DNA from 3 places in the Paenibacillus sp. FJAT-27812 genome. Region 1 is predicted to be linked to each of the others. Evidence: riboswitches for the same ligand, from Rfam matches in the RefSeq annotation. Region 1 holds a riboswitch; each other region holds the start of a gene.

Region 1 (5,811 bases):
CTGCTATGCCGGACTGGATCATGTTGTATTGATTTGCGACTTCATTAAGCGGTCCACTAAACTGCCTCGAATATCCGAGAAAGCTTATAATAACGCCCACGGTAGCAAGGTCATGCACGGCCAGCCAGCCGCCGACGCCTGCAATGATCAGATAGCTGATATGACCGAACATGTTCATAAAAGGGCCCATCGTGCCGGAATAAATTTGAGCCTTGATTCCGACTTTCTTCAGCTTCGCGTTCGCCTCGCTGAAGCGCTCCGCCATCCGCTCCTCTTGATGGAATAAGGCAACGACCTTCTGGCCGGATACCGTCTCTTCAATAAAGCTGTTCAGACCGCCCAGCTCCTGCTGCTGGCCTTGGAACTGGCGCTTCGTAACTCTCGCGATTCTTTTCGATACAAAAACGATAAGCGGAATGACCACAAGCGCGACGAGCGTAAGCCAAACGTTTAAGAAGAGCATCATCGAGAAGGAGCCTATGAGCATAATGACGCTCGATATGATCTGGATCAAGCTTTGGTTCAGCGTATTCGTCACATTGTCGATGTCGTTCGTCGTGCGGCTCATCAGCTCGCCGTGATTTTTGCCGGCGAAAAAAGGGATCGGCAGCTTTTGCAAATGAATGAACAGGTTGTTGCGCAAGCTCCAAACCGTCCGCTGCGATACATCCGCTAGGAAGAAGGCTTGCAGCCAGCCAACTAAGCTGCCAGCCGCATATACCCCAAGCATAAGCAGACAGATTTGAAGCAGTCCGTCGTATTTCTTCGCAATAATATAATCGTCCAGCGCTGTGCCAAGCAGATAAGGGCCTGCAAGCGTAAGACCCGCGGCGGCCACCGTAAGGATGATGACCGTGATGAGTCTTGCTCGCTGCTGAACTAAATAAGTGCCGAGTTTTTTTAATGTCGATAGCGTATGATTCATCCTTTATGCTCCTTGCTGGGATAAGGCAATCCGGTTGTAAAGCTTGCTTTGCTGCAGCAGCTCCTGATGCGAGCCTATCGCCGTTATTTGCCCATCCTCAAGTACGATAATGCGATCTGCCTGCTGAACGGAAGCAATCCGCTGTCCGATAATAAGGCAGGTGCTGCTCTTCATCAGCGTTTGCAGCGATTTTCGGATGAGCTGGTCGGTGTTAAGGTCAACGGCACTTGTGCAATCGTCGAGAATGACGATTTTTGGCTTTAGCAATAGCGTGCGGGCAATGGATAAACGCTGTTTTTGCCCGCCTGATAGATTGACGCCTCGCTGTCCGAGTACGGTATCATAACCATGCTCCAGCTTCATGATGAACGCATGCGCCTCCGCAGCCTTAGCGGCCGCCTCGATCTCTTGCTGGCTGGCACCCGGCTTGCCGTAGCTAATATTTTCCGCAATGGTGCCGCTGAATAAATGCGCCTGCTGGAGCACCATGCCAATCTGGCTGTGCAGCTCCTGCGGAGCAATCTCGCTGATCGGATGCGAATCGATGCGCAGCACTCCCTCGGTAGGCTCATAAAAGCGCGGAATGAGGCTGACCAGCGTCGATTTGCCCGCTCCGTTCACGCCAACGATGCCGATCGTCTCGCCAGGCTCTACGGCAAAATGGATGTCGCGGAGAACCGCATTCTCGCTATCGCCGTCATAGCTGAAGCTCACATGCTCGAAGGAGATTCGGCCTTCATGTATTTGCTTAGGCTGTTGATCGAATTGCTGCTTAGTATCTTGATTCTCTCGCGGAAGCTCCAAAACCTCGTTAATGCGGTCCGCCGAAGCTTTTGCACGGGATATCGCCATCAATTGATTGCCAAGCCCCAAGGTAGAGAACAACAGCTGTGTAATATAAGTTAAAAACGCCGCCAGGCTGCCGACCGACAAAGCGCCCTGCTCGGAGAGCATTCCCCCGTACCATAAGGCAGCTACGATGCTGAAATTAAGAATGATCGACATAAGCGGCGTATTGAGCGCAACGATTTTGGCTGCTTTTAGGCTGGCCTTCAACAAATTCGAATTCGCTTCATTAAATCTTTCTTCCTCGTAATCCGACCGAACGAAAGCTTTCACTACGCGAATGCCGGACAAATTCTCTTGCATGACAGTATTCACCTGATCGAGCCGCTGCTGCATGATTGAGAATAAAGGAACCGTGATCCGAGTCGTAATGATTAGAAATAAGGCGAGCAAAGGGATCATCGCCAGAAGGATGACCGATAACCGCGGGCTGATCATGAAAGCCATCGTCAGGCTCCCGATAATAATAAACGTATCGCGCGCGAACACGCGGAGGATCAACAGCACAAGCCCCTGAATTTGCGTAACGTCGCCCGTCAGCCTTGTTACAATGGAGCCAGAGCCGAATCGGTCGAGCGACTTCAGCGATAGCGACTGGATTTTTTGGAACAGCTCCTGCCTTAAATCGGCACCAAAGCTCTGCGAGGCAATCGTCGCAAACACCGTGCAGCCTACGCCTGCGAGCAAGCCTATAAGGGCAGCAATCAGCATTTTGGGCGCGGTAGCCGCGATTGCTCCCATATCTCCAGCCATAATGCCGTCATTCACGATGCTGGCCATAAAGCGCGGCTGCAGCAGATCCATGCACACCTCCAGCAGCATGAACAGCGGTGCGAGCACTGCGGACAGCCAATATTTTTTCAGAAAACTAGCTAGCTTAAACACGGGGACACCTCCATCTACCGGCATTTTGCAAAACTGCAAATAAAGAGGGCTGCTCTTCAAGCGCCCTCCTGATGAAGTAATTATAGCATCCATCAACTTCCCTTCGCACTCCAATAACTGGAAATAAATTGCGTATCGCATCCGGCTCGTTTTTTCGATATATTGCTGTTACAATAGACGTAACAACAAAAAGCTGTGCGTGACTGGCGGAGCATGGGGAACCATGAGGAAGCGCATAGCAGCATTAGCCGTACGCCTGGGCAAAGGTAAGGGGACATTCCCCTTGCCTTTTTATGTTTTTCGACAACCATTCGAAGGAGCTGGGTAAACGATGACGGATAAACTTATTTTGGACGGGGCACGTGTCGCTGATGCAATTAAGGAGCAGTTGAAAGCAAGAGTGGAGGCGCTTGGCGCAAAGGGCATCGTTCCTTGTTTAGCTGCTATATTGGTCGGGGATGATCCTGCCTCTGAAACCTATGTTCGGATGAAAGGCAATGCCTGCAAGCGGCTCGGCATCGAGTCACGTCGCGTTCACTTGGATAAGTCCATCTCGACAGAGGACTTGCTTGACGTTATTTCGCAGTTAAATCAGGACCCGCTTGTACACGGCATTTTATTGCAGCACCCGGCGCCCCATCAGATCGATGAGCGTGCAGCTTTTGAAGCGATAAGCATCGAGAAGGATGTCGACGGCGTAACCGCGCTTGGCTTCGCTCAAAACGCTTTTGGTTACGCCGACTATCCTTCCTGCACGCCTGCCGCCATTATGGCGATACTCGATTATTACCAACTACCGATCGGGGGCAAACACGCTGTCGTCGTTGGACGCAGCCCGATTCTCGGCAAGCCGGTATCCATGATGCTGCTCAACCGCAATGCGACCGTTACCACCTGCCATTCCAAAACAGAGAATCTAGCTGACATGCTGCGGCTCGCCGATATCGTCGTCGCCGCGGTCGGCAAACCTGCGTTTATTCAAGGGGAATGGATTCGTGAAGGCGCAGTCGTGCTTGACGCCGGCTACAACAAAGGTAACGTCGGGGATGTCGACTACGAAGCCTGCCTAGCTAAGGCCAGTGCCATCACCCCAGTACCCGCAGGCGTTGGCCCCGTTACAATCGCTATGCTGCTGAAGCATACGGTTGATGCGGCGGAAAAGTCGGTACGATAAGGAAATAGAAGAGCTCTGTTGCAGCGTGTGCGTGCAATAGAGCTCTTTTTTTTGTGTGAGAGGGGGTAGTGATTGTGCAGCTATTGGGGGAGTACGTTCCGCTGCGCTGCACTTTCTGCAGCGTAGCGATTGATAGTTAGAGGCGTGTCTAGGATAGTCGGAATGAAGTGTTCCTTCTATAATACACGCCATGCAGGCGCGCTCGACATCACATTTCTAGCAAGCTAGAATCTATCCTTACTCTACAAATCACGCTCAAGCAAATACCTTGCCGTAAATTGATCTGTTATCAGCACGTTGGAGTAACCGCCGCGCAGCGCGCCATATATGCCATTCACTTTCTTGGCTCCGCCTGCTACCAGTATCGACTGCTCCTTTCGCCGCAGCTCATCCAGACTGATTCCGATCGTACGCCGGTTCAGCACTTCCGAGCATATGGCGCCTGCCGTATCGATGTAGCGTGAACAGATATCCCCTGCTCCCCGCTCATGAATAATTTTCAGATCGGTTTGAGTAAAATAATTCGCTTTAATCAATACGGAATCGTCGGTTGGCGCCCCTACAGTTACAACTGCAATATTAGACAGCTTCCCAAGCTCCAAAATATTGCGGATATGCCGATCCGACTCTATCGTTTGCTTCACAATTTCGTGATCAACAAGCGCAGGCAGCGGAATGAAGTAAGGTATCGTATGGAATGCTTTGCCGAATAAATGAATGATTTCATAAGCGTATGTATTCGTCTCTGAATGACTGACCCCGCCGTTTAGCTGCACGACCTTCACATCTCGAACAGGCTTATCCTTAAGCTGTGTGGCCATTTGATAAATGGTGGTCCCCCATGTTGTGGCGATGATATCGCCATCCTTCACGGTATCATATAAATAATTTGCGGCTGCTTCGCCTATATATCGTTTGACGATATTGTCATCATATTGGGGTACCGAAACAATGACGGCCTTCTTAAGCCCGAACTTTTTTTCCAAACGGTCAGCAAGCACATCATTATTGTCGTTAGGCGAGACTATTTTAATCTGAACATAACCCTCGTCCTTCGCCTGCTGCAGAAATCTTGAAATGGTAGGGCGCGACACGCCAAGCTTCTGCGCGATTTCTTCTTGATTATAATTTAATTCATAATAAAGTCTTGCAGCATCTATCATTTTGCTCAGTTTATCGTCCAATCGATCATCTGCCATCCTAGCTCAACTCTTTCCATGTATGACTATAGCGTAAACGGCTGCGCCGGCTGTTGCGGATAAGCCCATTCGCTTAAAAGGAATACACCCCACTTATATATATCAAAGCATTAGCAAAAATACAATGACAACCCTTTATCCATTCTGCCCATAAAATAAAACATCCCACCCCACTTGTCTGAAGTGGAATGGGATATTTTAAGTTAACGACTAACCTTTGTTCTTCTCATACTCCAGCGCCGCCAAAATCAGCGTTACAACCTGTGCCCTTGTTGCATTCTCTTGAGGCGCAAACCGGTTGCCTCCCATTCCTCCAACAAGACCCGCAGACTGTGCCGCAGCGATATAAGGACGTGCCCATGCCGGTATGTCGCTGACATCAGCGAATGATGACTTCGCATTCGGGTCAATCTTAATGCCAAGTGCGCGAACTAGAATAACGGTCATTTCTGTTCTTGTTAATGCGCTTGATGGTCGAAGCGTGTTATCCTCGTAGCCCGCTATAATCTTGTCCTCGATAAGCTGTGCAAAGAAGGAGCGCGCCCAAGCAGGTACTTGAGCCGCATCCGCAAAGTCCAGCTTGCTCTCTGACGATTCAAGCTTCAACGCTCTGCCGACCATAGTAATGAATTGTGCTCTCGTTGCTTTGTCTCCCGGATGGAACGTTCCGTCTCCATATCCGTTAACAAAACCAATCTTAACTGCTTCTTCAATTGCTTTTGCCGCCCAATGGCTGCCTACGTCACTAAACTCAATTACCGTACCTCCATTGCCACCAGGAG
Region 2 (5,811 bases), 6.0 Mb from region 1:
CGCATAATCCTCCTAGCGACCAAACGGTTCCGTCCGCTTTAAGCACATACTGGCCAGAGATGTCGACTGCGTTACTAAGCCCCTCCACGGGGGCCGGTTGATCGAAGGAATTAAAATAAACAAACCCGCCGCCCGGTGCAGCTACGCTTTCTGTTTTTCTTCCCCACGTCCACACGCTTCCGTCCTTTTTTACTGCCGCATTGCGCTCAGAAATCTTCTTAACGTCACTCAGCACCCGCACGGCCTCGAACGTATCCTCATTCCAAGCCCATAACACGCCTTTATTGTCCAGCGCATAATTTCCATCTATCGATACAATGCCATCCAGCAGCGGCGCCTTCGCCGCATTAGCAGAAGCAGACATCGGAGTTACCGCAGCCGCCACAATAATCGATACAATGACTAGCTTCATCCAATTCCCCCTCATCTCGTTCACCTTCCTTCCATTTGTTATCCAGATAAAAGTTAGACGCCAATTTTGGGAAAAAGTTACAACCATTTCGATTGATCCGCCAAAAGTTTGGGTACATACATAGAAACGACGAAATGAGGTGGATTCGCATGAATGAATTCGAGAAGGATGCAGACGGTGCAGCGAAGAATGGCAAACGAGATCACCCCGAGCAATATCCGACAGACAAGGAGAGCTTGTTCGATAAGTTCAAAAGCGAGCAGACCGTTGATCCCATACCGGTAGAGGATCTGAAGCTTCAGGTGCAGGATGAGAAACATAAGGAAGAGACGAAGCACAAATCATCCAGTGCAAATAAGTATGAGTGACAACTTAAGCGGCCAAAAATAAAAATGAGCCTTAGAATCGCTTCTAAGGCTCATTTTGCGTGTCGGGAATCGTATTCGAATCCGTCTTTTCCCGTTAAATTGGCTGAATCGTTACTGCAAACCTCTACACCGACGCGGTTACGTCTCCGGCTTGCCTTTTCGGACGAAATCCGAAGCCGAGCATGGCGAAAACGAGAAACGCTGCGCCCAAGAACAGAAAGTTAATGGAAGGAGATACATAACGTATGCCGTAACCGCCGAGCGTCGGCCCCATAATGCTTCCGATGCTAAAATGGATCGAGGCGATGACATTTGCTGCCGGCAATATGGCCCGGGGCAAAATATCAGCCGCATAAGCAAGTCCGAGTGAGTAGAACGATCCCACCACGCCTCCAGCAATTGCGAACAGCAAGAATAGCAGCAAAACATTGTTCCCGGCGGCAGGAATCGCGAAGAAAGCAAGCGACCCGACTATTCCGCAGGCAATCAGCACCGGTTTACGTCCGATTCGGTCGCTCAAGATACCAAGCGGCAGCTGCAAAACCAGCCCCCCTACCCCGAATGCCAGCAACAGCAGCGAGATCCAGTGCTGGCTTAATTCAATGCGCAAGCCGTACAGCGGGAAGCTGCTGTTCATGGAAGCCTCCATCAAGCCGTACAAGAAGCCCGGTATAAGCACGAACCACGCCATCCGGTACGTTCTAACGAACCGATTCTCAGCCGCAGCATCTCTTGGGGCTCGCTCTGGCATCTCGCTTTTCATACGCAGCACTAGCAGCAGCACCGTGACAAAAAACAGGCTAGAAACAATAAACGGTACCGCCCTGCCAAGCGGAAGAAGATTGATGCCGAGCGGCCCTAGACTAAAGCCAAGTCCGTATGCCATTCCATACAACGAGATGTATCTCCCGCGCCGATCGGCAGGGCTTGAGCTTACAATCCAAAGCTGGGTAGCATAATGGAGCGAGCTATCGCCCACGCCGACGAGGAGCCGCAAGGCGAACCATAGGGCAAGCGACTCGGTAAATGGGAAGAGCAGGCTCGCAAGCGTAACTAGCGAAATACCTGCTACGATCACTTTTTTGTAACCAAAACGCAAGACCGGCTTCTCTACGAAAAACATGGTACAGAAAATTCCGATATACATAGCCGCTGAGTTAATGCCGTTCATATCCGCCGAAACGCCGGAGTCCTCCAGCATTATGGACAGCAGCGGAAGCAGCAGCCCTTGGCTCATGCCCGCAACTACGACGACCAGCAGCAAAGTAATTAAACGAAAACGAAATGAAAGTGAAGTTGTAGCGATAGCACTTGATGACAAACCTGTTGCACTCTCCTTGAACAATTATTGTCCTTATTTTTCCCCTTACACATTGTATACTTGGCAGCAATGCCTGACAACCTCCTTTCATTGCCAGCATGCCTCCTTCGTTAGATGAAAATCAGTTTTATAAGCCTTTGACGAAAGTGACCCGGTGGTAATCCTTTTGAAAATAATCGTTCTCCCAGTTCATCATTTCAAAGCCAATGCCGCGATAGAAGGACAACGTATCTTCATTGCCCGCATGGCCTAACGTGTAGAGAATCACTTGCGTCCTTCCCAACTTTCTTATCTGTTTGCAAATATTATCGATCAAGGCTTTCCCGATCCCTTGCCGCTGGTTTTTGGGCGACACCGCTACCCCCTCGATTTCATATAGCGCCAATTCTTCGTTCAACAAATATCCGGCATGGCCCGCTACCTCGCCTGACTCCGCTAAATAGACATAGTAACGGCATTGCTTGTCATTTTGGATAGCCAAAAAAGCTTGCCAGCGCTCAGGATACTTCTCCATAATAAAAGGAGGAAATTGCAGCGGGTGCCCCGCCATTATGTACTCAACTTGCGATTGATCGCTTTTTTCCAACAAACGAATCTGCATCTAAACCATCCTCCCGCACCTCTATTTTCGCAAACCAGCAGTATAGTAAGGATAATCCATCTTCAATTGAATTTGCCGCGCCACCGCTTCATTCGTAAGGGATTCTACGACAAATAAACCTAAATCAATGGAAGCCGATACCCCTCCGCCTGTAAAAACATTCCCGTCTCTCGCATAACGCTCCTTAATCACCTCTTCGCAATAAGGGGCAAGCAGGTCGTAGGCAGATGGATTGGTTGTCGCTTTTTTGCCGTGCAAATAACCAGCAGCACCCAAAATCAATGCCCCAGTGCACACGGATACCTTGTACGGCACATCTCGCGCAGTTTGAATCCATGACATAAAATCGGGATCATATCTGAGCTGCCTTGTCGATAACCCGCCCGGTATAAATACTAAATCATAGGCTGACAGGTCAGGCAGAACCCGGTCGATCTTCATCGTAAGCCCCCGATCATCCGTTATCTCCTTTTTGTTCGAACAAAAGTCCCATGACATCGTTTCCTTTGCTTTCAAAATTCCCATCCACGTTACCGCTTCATAAAAACCGGTAAAATCCAGCGTCGTCATGCTGTCAAACAGAATGAATGCCATCTTCATGCGTAAACACCTGACCTTTCATCATAAAAATAAAAAAAGTACTTGATCAAAGATCAAATACTTTGCCCAGGCGTACGGCGATATAAATAAGTGCTTCCTCGTGGTTATCCACGTTTACGCCAGTCGCACATACCAGATATTTACTTTATTGTATGAGGAAAAAGAACATATAGCAATGCTTTTTTACTATATACAGGTTCGATTCAATAGGAAGCGTTAAACCCTCTCGTTAATCCTGCTGATAAAAGCTTCCGCAAGCTCCAGCTGCCTGATCGCGAATGGCAAATCCCCGTCACCGACAAGCGCTAAATCGAGATTGGATAAGGTAGCAAGCAACGTCCTCGCCGTCAGCGCAAGCGCAAAAGCTGAAGGATCCTTTATCATCTCGGCTTGGCTCATCAAGTAAACATAGGTTGGCTCCTCGGAGCCGCCAAACAAAGCAAGGTTGCATATATACGATGCCAAATCCCAGTAAGCAGGCATGTAGGATACATCCTCAAAATCGATCCAAAGCCAGCCTTCCGGGCTTGGAAGCACATTGCCGGCATGGGCATCTCCATGGGCAGGCATCAAAGCTTCTCGTTTAATCGATCGAATTTGAATGTCTATCTCCAGAAAAACCCGCAATAAAGACTGGATACGGTCATCCGGGTGTTCGCTTAGCCTTGCAGCCGCCTGACAAGCCCGTTCCCAGACGCCGAGCACGGGCATGGGGCCAGCGAAGTCGCGCATCGCTAAAGAAAGCTTGTTAACGAGCGCAACGGCCTCGCTTGGTGAAAGGGGCTCGAGCTGCACAGGCGGCGCGTAACGCCAAAATGTCGCCCACACGCCCGCGGCGCGGTGAGGCCCCGCGTCTGGCATGGGCTTCACCACGGGCACGCCATAATTATGCAAATGAAAGGCTACCCGCACCTCCCGCTCTAAAATGTCATGTGCATGCCCTGCATTTTGTTCGGATAGAACAACAGCTGCCCGGACAATAACCTCATGAGGAGTCAAATGAATAATCAAATTTCCGCCTTTGCTTAAAATAACAGGATCAATATCCGTTAATCCAAGCTTCTCGGCAGTCAACAGCAACTGTGAAACAAGTTCACTTCTATCAGACAATAAAACAGCTCCCTTAATGTATGGTATACGTTTATCTTAGCCGGGAAGCTGCGGGCTTTACAGGCCCAAAATAGGTATAATCATTTTTTCCGCCGCCTCTAAGTTAACGTCTCCCATTTCGCCCACATTTCCTGCGGATTCAGTTCATAAATGTCGTTTTCTCTAAACATGTATTGATGCATAATAAATTCCCGTCGAATCGTAGCAAAATCATCATGGAAGCCTTTAATAAAAACATTTATCTCCTTCTCCGTATACTTCTGTCCCCTTGTCAGCTGCGACACGATATGCTGCAGCGCGATAAGCTTCTTCTTATGCTGAGCCGGAATATGCTTTAGCTTTCCTTCTGCCGTAAAAAAATTTCGGATAACCGAGTCCTGCAATCGCTTGCTGCTCTCCTCCATGCTCTCCAATCCCCTCTCTGTTCCCGCGTTTCGGTAAATGAGCTGCTCCGCGGCACTCGCGTTGCTCTTAATAAAATAATGGTTCAACGAAAAATAAATCGTATTTTTTTCTCTTCGCTCATTAATTAAGCTCGCTTCGCGAAGCTTAGTCGCATGATGCGTGACCGTAGCAGGCGTTACGCCTAGCTTCTCAGCCAGCTCCTGGCCATTCAGCTCGCCCTCAGCGAGCATTATCAATAGTTTGATTCTCGTCGCATCTGCCAGCGCCTTATGGTACGCGACAACTTTATCCAGCTGCATCGTTTTAAATCCTCTCTTTATAGTATATTTAACATTCGTCTAATTAGATAACTATCTAATCAGATGATAATGCAGTTCCCGTGATTTGTCAAATCACTGGGAACGCATGTATCTCCTACCGTTTCAACCATTAATGTTCGGAATACAAATTGTCATCATCCGCGATGCTTTGAATATCTTCCGAGCTGATGCTGATATATTCATAGCCTTCCGCCTGCTGCTTCTTGAGCGCCTTTTCCTTAATAAACTTTGGGCTGCCCTCGCCCGCATCCTCGTCGTAAACGAGCAGAATGCCGTCCGTCTTGCGGAAGAGCAGCTCGTCCCGCGCATTAAACTGCCATATCCCGTTATACGGCTGATTGCTGACGGAAGCGTAATAATCGACCCCTTTCAGCACCTGCTGGTAAAATTCCTTTTTATCGTCCTTCCACTTTTCTTCCGGATTTGCATACGCCGCAATAATCGAGAGTCTCAGATGCGGATAAATTTCCTTAAGCGCGATGACGACCTCGCATGCCCAGAGGTCAACGCCGTATTGTCCGGGTGTGATGACCCATTCAAGCCCATCCTCGATGAGCGGAAACAGCTTGCCTGTCAATGCTTTTTTAATATAAACGATGCCTTCATGCTTCTGGTTAAAAATATTAAGCTCATGCGCGCGATAGCCCGTAACGAGTAAATTTTTCATTTATTCA
Region 3 (5,811 bases), 1.7 Mb from region 1:
AGTTTACCGGCAGCAGGTTCCGTTCCTTTTGCAGCTTTTCTTTCGCGCGGCTGTAGATCTTCCGGCAGTTGGCCTCCGATTTCTGCAAGCAAGCTGCGATTTCCTCGTAATCGTATTGCAGCGATTCCCTTAGAATGAATACGGCCCGCTCGACAGCGGAGAGCTGCTCAAGCATAACGAGCAGCGCATAGGACACCGATTCATGAAGGTCATACAGCTCGGCCGGGTCCTGCTTAATCGTCGTGACATCAGGCTCAGGGAGCCACTGCCCGGTATAAACCTCCCTGCGCTTGCGCGCGGATTGATTCAGATTCAAGCTGCGGTTCGTAACCATTCGAACCAAGTAGGCTTTTTCATTGCTTATGTCGCTTGCGTCCAGCCGGCTGTAATCCGCAAATACGTCCTGAACCATATCCTCGGCCTCGCTGAAGGAGCCAAGCATGCGGTAGGCAATCGAATGAAGCAGCGGCCGATAGGTGGTGTAGGCAGTTTCAAAATTCATGGGCAACCATCCTTATCTGCATGAAGAATCGAGGCGCATCAACGATGCTGCCTTCGTTTGTATGTTTATTGACACCATTATAGCTTGCCAACCGACGGGTGTGAAAAGCTAAAGTTTTTATCGTCTAGCTTTTTTCCCGCTCTAGTCACTCTCGGAACCGAATTAAAAAAGATAGATTGCTAGGTTTATATTTTCCGGTAGGCGGACATAATGACGGATAGATACGTTCCGGAACGCAAGCAGACGCACTGACGGGTGCGACGAGAGGAGCTTGTGTGTATGTCCAGCCATTTTTCCATTCATTCTTATTCCAATGTTTCGAAGTCCACTCCTTCTTATTCGGTGCGCGCCCAAAAATCCGCTTATCGCAGATCATATGGTTTTATTGTTTTTGCCATTATTATTTTAATTATGAGCTGGGAAGCCCAGAAGATGGATGCAGCGGTTGCTGGCGGCGAAATTCCGCAGGAAGCGATTCGTTTACGTATATTAGCCAACTCCGATAATCCCGCGGACCAAGTCGTGAAGCGCGTTGTCCGGGATGAGATCGTTAAAGCGATGAACGGCTGGGTTACGGGCCCTCAGACGATTGAGGAAGCACGTCAGACGATTATCGCCAATATGCCTGAAATTGAACGGATTACAGCAAAGGTATTAAAGAGCCGCGGCTTTGAATATGGTTCCGCCGCCGAGCTTGGCATGGTTCCTTTCCCTACAAAAATGTACGGCAATCAGGTTTATCCAGCCGGTGACTATGAAGCGCTTCGCATTACGCTTGGCGAAGGCAAAGGTCAAAATTGGTGGTGCGTGCTGTTCCCGCCGCTTTGCTTCATTGATGCTGCAACTGGCGAGGCTTCGGCTGCGCCAGCCGAGGAGACGGCAAAGGCAGCAGCGGAGAAGGCGGATGCTGCTCCAGAGAAGGCGGCCGCGCTGCAAGCAGCGGCGGCAGATGCGCCTGCTGCAGGAGAAGCGCCGGAAGCGAAGTTTTTTCTCTGGGAGATGATCAAATCGCTTATCGATTGGATCAAATCATTGTTTGCATAAGAAGCGGCAGTTCCTTCTGATTTTGCGGGGAGGAGCTGCCGTTTCTGCTCGTTTTGGAGCGCTTATGCTATAATAATGGATGAATGGACAATTTAATTTTAGCGGCAAGGATTGAAGGATAAAGATGACGACAACTAATATATGGCGTGTAAAAAAGGCTGATGACAATCGGCTGCGCGAAGAGCTCGCACAGGCCGCATGTCAGCTGAAAGACGGCGGCGTAATTGCTTTTCCGACGGAGACGGTGTATGGACTTGGCGCGGATGCGCGAAACACAGCAGCCGTAGAGCGAATATTTACCGCAAAGGGGCGTCCTTCGGACAATCCCCTTATCGTTCATATCGCTCAGCGCGAGCAATTGAATGAGCTGGTGCTGCCATATCCGCAGCTGGCTGCGGATCTTATGGACCATTTTTGGCCGGGGCCGCTTACGATTGTGCTGCCTGTCCGTCCGGGCGTGCTTTCCCCGCTAGTGACGGCTGGCTTATCAACCGTGGGCATCCGGATGCCGGACCACCCTACGGCGCTTGCTCTGCTTGTGCAGGCGGGCTGCCCGGTTGCCGCGCCAAGCGCCAATCGATCCGGCAGGCCAAGCCCGACGCTTGCCGAGCATGTGCTGGAGGATCTAGATGGACGTATCGATGGTGTAGTTGACGACGGGCCGACGGGCGTTGGCTTGGAATCGACGGTGATAGAGCTGGTCGGCGACAAGGACATTCGGATATTGCGTCCAGGAGGCATAACGCTTGAAGCGCTGCAGCAGGCGGCGCCGGCTGCTGAAATCGACAGCGGCATAACAGAGGAGCCAGAGACGGCGCCTCGTTCCCCCGGCATGAAATATACGCATTATGCGCCGCAAGGGGAGCTGGAGCTTGTACAAGGCGATTCTGAAGCTGTCGTCGCGTACATTCAGGCGCAAGTGACAGCTGCGCGAGCGCGCGGCGAGATTACGGGCGTGCTCGCCTTTGAAGAACGTCTTGGCCGCTATGAGTCGGATACTGTGCTTTCATTGGGAAGCGAGTTAGAGCTTGATGCAGCAGCGCATCTGCTATACGCAGCCTTGCGTGAGTTTGACGGCGCAGGCGCGCAGCGCATATGGGCGGAGTGCTGCAGCATTCATGGCATTGGCGCAGCCTTGATGAACCGGCTGGCTAAGGCGGCGGGTAACCGAATTATTTTCGTATAGGCAGCTACAAGAAAAGCTTGGGTTTCACGTTATTTCCAGTCATTGAAAATTTAGCTTGGCACAGCAAATAGTATGTTTGTCCTCATGCCCGCATATGTTTGGTAAAGAATACAGGCGGACATGGGGGAGATTGACTGTGGTCGAAGCACATTTGCATGCCGGACAGCTGTTGACGCTGCTCATTATAGCGTTGGCGCTCGGTTTAGACGCGTTTTCACTTGGACTTGGCATTGGGCTGAAAGGTATTCGGCTGCTGGATATTTTAAAGCTCGGCATTGTGATTGCTCTGTTTCATGTTATAATGCCGCTTGCGGGCATATATACCGGGCAGTATGTAGGCGGCTTGCTTGGAGATGTGGCAACGACTGCAGCCGGTATTTTGCTAGTTCTGCTAGGCGGTCATATGGTTTATAGCTCGCTGCGCGGAGACGCGGTGCAGTCCTTTGACCATCGGTCCCTATGGGGCTTGCTGGTGCTTTCGCTAAGCGTCAGCATTGATTCCTTCTCCGTTGGCATCACGCTTGGCATGTTTGCAGCTAATTTGTGGACGACCATTCTGCTGATTGGTTTTTTTGGCGGGCTGATGTCGGTGCTGGGCTTAATGCTTGGGCGCAAAGTAAGCAACAATCTTGGTGAATATGGCGAAGCCATAGGCGGGGCCATTTTGCTCGTCTTTGGCATCTTGTTTATTTTTTGATGGACAGACACTTAGATTCGGGTAGAAAAGGAGTTGGCAGTGTGAAGCGTATTTTATTTGTTTGTACCGGCAATACATGCCGCTCGCCGATGGCGGAGGCTATGCTTCGCCGGATGGCTGCTCTGAGAAACATTACGGTTGCTGTACGTTCTGCGGGCATATCTACGATTGATGGGCTTCCGGTTTCGGCACATGCGGTAGAGACGCTTAGACAACGCGACATCGATCACAAAAGCACGTCGCTTGCGCTGACGAGCGAAGCGGTCGGCTGGGCGGATATAATTTTGACGATGACGGCAAACCATAAGCGCGGGCTTTTGCAATGGCATCCGGAGGCGATCGACAAAACCTATACGCTCAAAGAATACGCCAATCAGGACGCGCGCGTACTGGCTGATATCGAAGAGCTGGAGCGTCTATATTCAGAACTTCATATGAAGCAGGCGCTGGGGCAGCAGTTGACCTCCGCTGAGAGAAGCCGGCTGCTTGAGCTGGAGCGCCGTATACCAAGCTTCGACATCGTTGATCCATTCGGCGGCTCGTTGTCGGTTTACAGCACCAGCGCGAATGAAATTGAGGACGCGCTCGTGAAGCTGCTGGACAAGCTTTCGAAGAGGTAATTCCGCAATTGCCCAATGCGATATAGATTGATTTTTCACGAAGGTTCGGCTATTATAAAAGGACAATATACGGTTTCCGATGTAACTGGCGACGGAAGTGGGTAACCACGGTGGAGCATCGGAATATACGGCCGGTCGCCTGGGCAAAGAGCAGCATGCTATTCAGCATGTCTTGCTCTTTTTTCGTCTTTTTTTGCAAAAATAGGTATACTAGCACTGTGATGTATCATTTCGAAGGAGGTCTTTTGCGTTGAAAATTGCTATTGGTGCCGATCATGCAGGTTATCGTTTGAAGGATGAGGTCGTTCCTTTTCTTCAATCGCTCGGTCATGAAATTGAAGATGTTGGCTGCAGCTGCGACCAATCGGTTGATTATCCGGACTATGCATTGCCTGTATGCGACCTTGTTACGAGCGGCAAAGCAGAGCGCGGTATCTTGATTTGCGGGACAGGAATCGGCATGTCGATTGCTGCCAACAAAGTGCGGGGCATCCGCTGCGCGCTAGTAAATGATATGTTCTCGGCGAAAGCCACTCGCGAGCATAACGATACGAATGTATTGGCGCTTGGGGAGCGAGTTATCGGCCCTGGGATTGCGCTGGAGATTGTTCGGATCTGGCTTGAAACGCCGTTCTCAAACGGCGAGCGCCATGTTGGCCGGGTTAATAAAGTCAAGCAAATTGAAGAGCAATATATTAGCCAGTCCTAATTAGGGGGCCATCGCAATGAGTGAAAACATCCAATTACAGCCAGGAGTCATTGCAGAGCAAGTAGAGACGATTGTTCGAGAGCTGGTGTCCGCTGGCGGAATCGGTATGAGTCAGTTGCTTGTCATTGGTGTAAGTACAAGTGAAGTGCTTGGGCATCGCATCGGTACAGCAGGGACAACGGAGACGGCTGAGCAGATCTATGCAGGCGTGGAAGCTGTCCGCAGGGATATTGGTTTCATTCCGGCGTATCAATGCTGCGAGCATCTGAATCGCGCGCTCGTTATCGAGCAAGCTGCCGCTGAGCGTTATGGATTAGACATTGTAGGTGCGGTACCTGTGCCAAAAGCAGGCGGGTCGATGGCGGCATACGCCTATCGTCAGCTCGAGTCACCTTGTTTAGTAGAAGCTGTGCAAGCGCACGCGGGCGTCGATATCGGAGATACGTTCATCGGCATGCATTTGAAGAGAGTGGCCGTACCGGTTCGTCCGACGATTCGCCGCATTGGCGAGGCGCATGTGACGATGGCCGTTACAAGGCCGAAGCTTATAGGCGGTTCCCGTGCGGTATATGAGCTGGAGACGAATATAACGGCTGATCAAGCTGCTGGAACATGCGATTAGGTTACATTTTTGAGCCATAATGAGTTGATTTTTAACCATTTTAAAATACAGGCTATCTAACTTGAGGAGGAATACTGAAATGGAAAATTTACGCAAGCAAGATCCTGAGGTTCTAAAAGCGCTAGGCCTAGAGCTTGGCCGTCAACGCGACAATATCGAGCTTATCGCATCCGAGAACATCGTTAGCGAAGCGGTGCTCGAAGCAATGGGAAGCGTCCTGACTAACAAATATGCAGAAGGTTACCCGAGCAAGCGTTTCTACGGCGGCTGTGAGCATGTTGACATCGTTGAGGACATCGCTCGCAACCGTGCAAAAGAACTGTTTGGCGCTGAGCATGCGAACGTACAGCCACACTCCGGCGCACAAGCGAACATGGCTGTTTACCTAGCGGCTTTGCAGCCTGGCGACACGGTTCTTGGTATGAACCTGG

The links. A riboswitch is a leader RNA that binds a small molecule or an ion and turns the genes downstream of it on or off. The one in region 1 is predicted to bind ZMP and ZTP.
Region 2: linked by a shared signal. The riboswitch ahead of ADU23_RS29285 (DJ-1/PfpI family protein) and the one ahead of ADU23_RS03340 (bifunctional 5,10-methylenetetrahydrofolate dehydrogenase/5,10-methenyltetrahydrofolate cyclohydrolase) in region 1 are both predicted to bind ZMP and ZTP.
Region 3: linked by a shared signal. The riboswitch ahead of rpiB (ribose 5-phosphate isomerase B) and the one ahead of ADU23_RS03340 (bifunctional 5,10-methylenetetrahydrofolate dehydrogenase/5,10-methenyltetrahydrofolate cyclohydrolase) in region 1 are both predicted to bind ZMP and ZTP.

Annotation. Positions count from the first base shown of each region.
Region 1 is NZ_LIGH01000001.1:773,317-779,127, forward strand. It holds gene ADU23_RS03330 (ABC transporter ATP-binding protein) at 1-925, opposite strand, end outside; gene ADU23_RS03335 (ABC transporter ATP-binding protein) at 929-2,656, opposite strand; ZMP/ZTP riboswitch at 2,846-2,925, shown strand; gene ADU23_RS03340 (bifunctional 5,10-methylenetetrahydrofolate dehydrogenase/5,10-methenyltetrahydrofolate cyclohydrolase) at 2,988-3,830, shown strand; gene ADU23_RS03345 (sugar-binding transcriptional regulator) at 4,073-5,029, opposite strand; gene ADU23_RS03350 (5'-nucleotidase C-terminal domain-containing protein) at 5,240-5,811, opposite strand, start outside.
Region 2 is NZ_LIGH01000001.1:6,781,838-6,787,648, forward strand. It holds gene ADU23_RS29265 (stalk domain-containing protein) at 1-412, opposite strand, end outside; gene ADU23_RS29270 (hypothetical protein) at 562-780, shown strand; gene ADU23_RS29275 (MFS transporter) at 905-2,101, opposite strand; gene ADU23_RS29280 (GNAT family N-acetyltransferase) at 2,229-2,702, opposite strand; gene ADU23_RS29285 (DJ-1/PfpI family protein) at 2,724-3,302, opposite strand; ZMP/ZTP riboswitch at 3,360-3,439, opposite strand; gene ADU23_RS29290 (aminoglycoside phosphotransferase family protein) at 3,519-4,412, opposite strand; gene ADU23_RS29295 (DUF2087 domain-containing protein) at 4,511-5,116, opposite strand; gene ADU23_RS29300 (DUF1273 domain-containing protein) at 5,247-5,804, opposite strand.
Region 3 is NZ_LIGH01000001.1:2,486,764-2,492,574, forward strand. It holds gene ADU23_RS10715 (RNA polymerase sigma-70 factor) at 1-502, opposite strand, end outside; gene spoIIR (stage II sporulation protein R) at 782-1,546, shown strand; gene ADU23_RS10725 (L-threonylcarbamoyladenylate synthase) at 1,671-2,732, shown strand; gene ADU23_RS10730 (manganese efflux pump MntP) at 2,869-3,429, shown strand; gene ADU23_RS10735 (low molecular weight protein arginine phosphatase) at 3,471-4,049, shown strand; ZMP/ZTP riboswitch at 4,121-4,201, shown strand; gene rpiB (ribose 5-phosphate isomerase B) at 4,300-4,758, shown strand; gene ADU23_RS10745 (TIGR01440 family protein) at 4,775-5,380, shown strand; gene glyA (serine hydroxymethyltransferase) at 5,460-5,811, shown strand, end outside.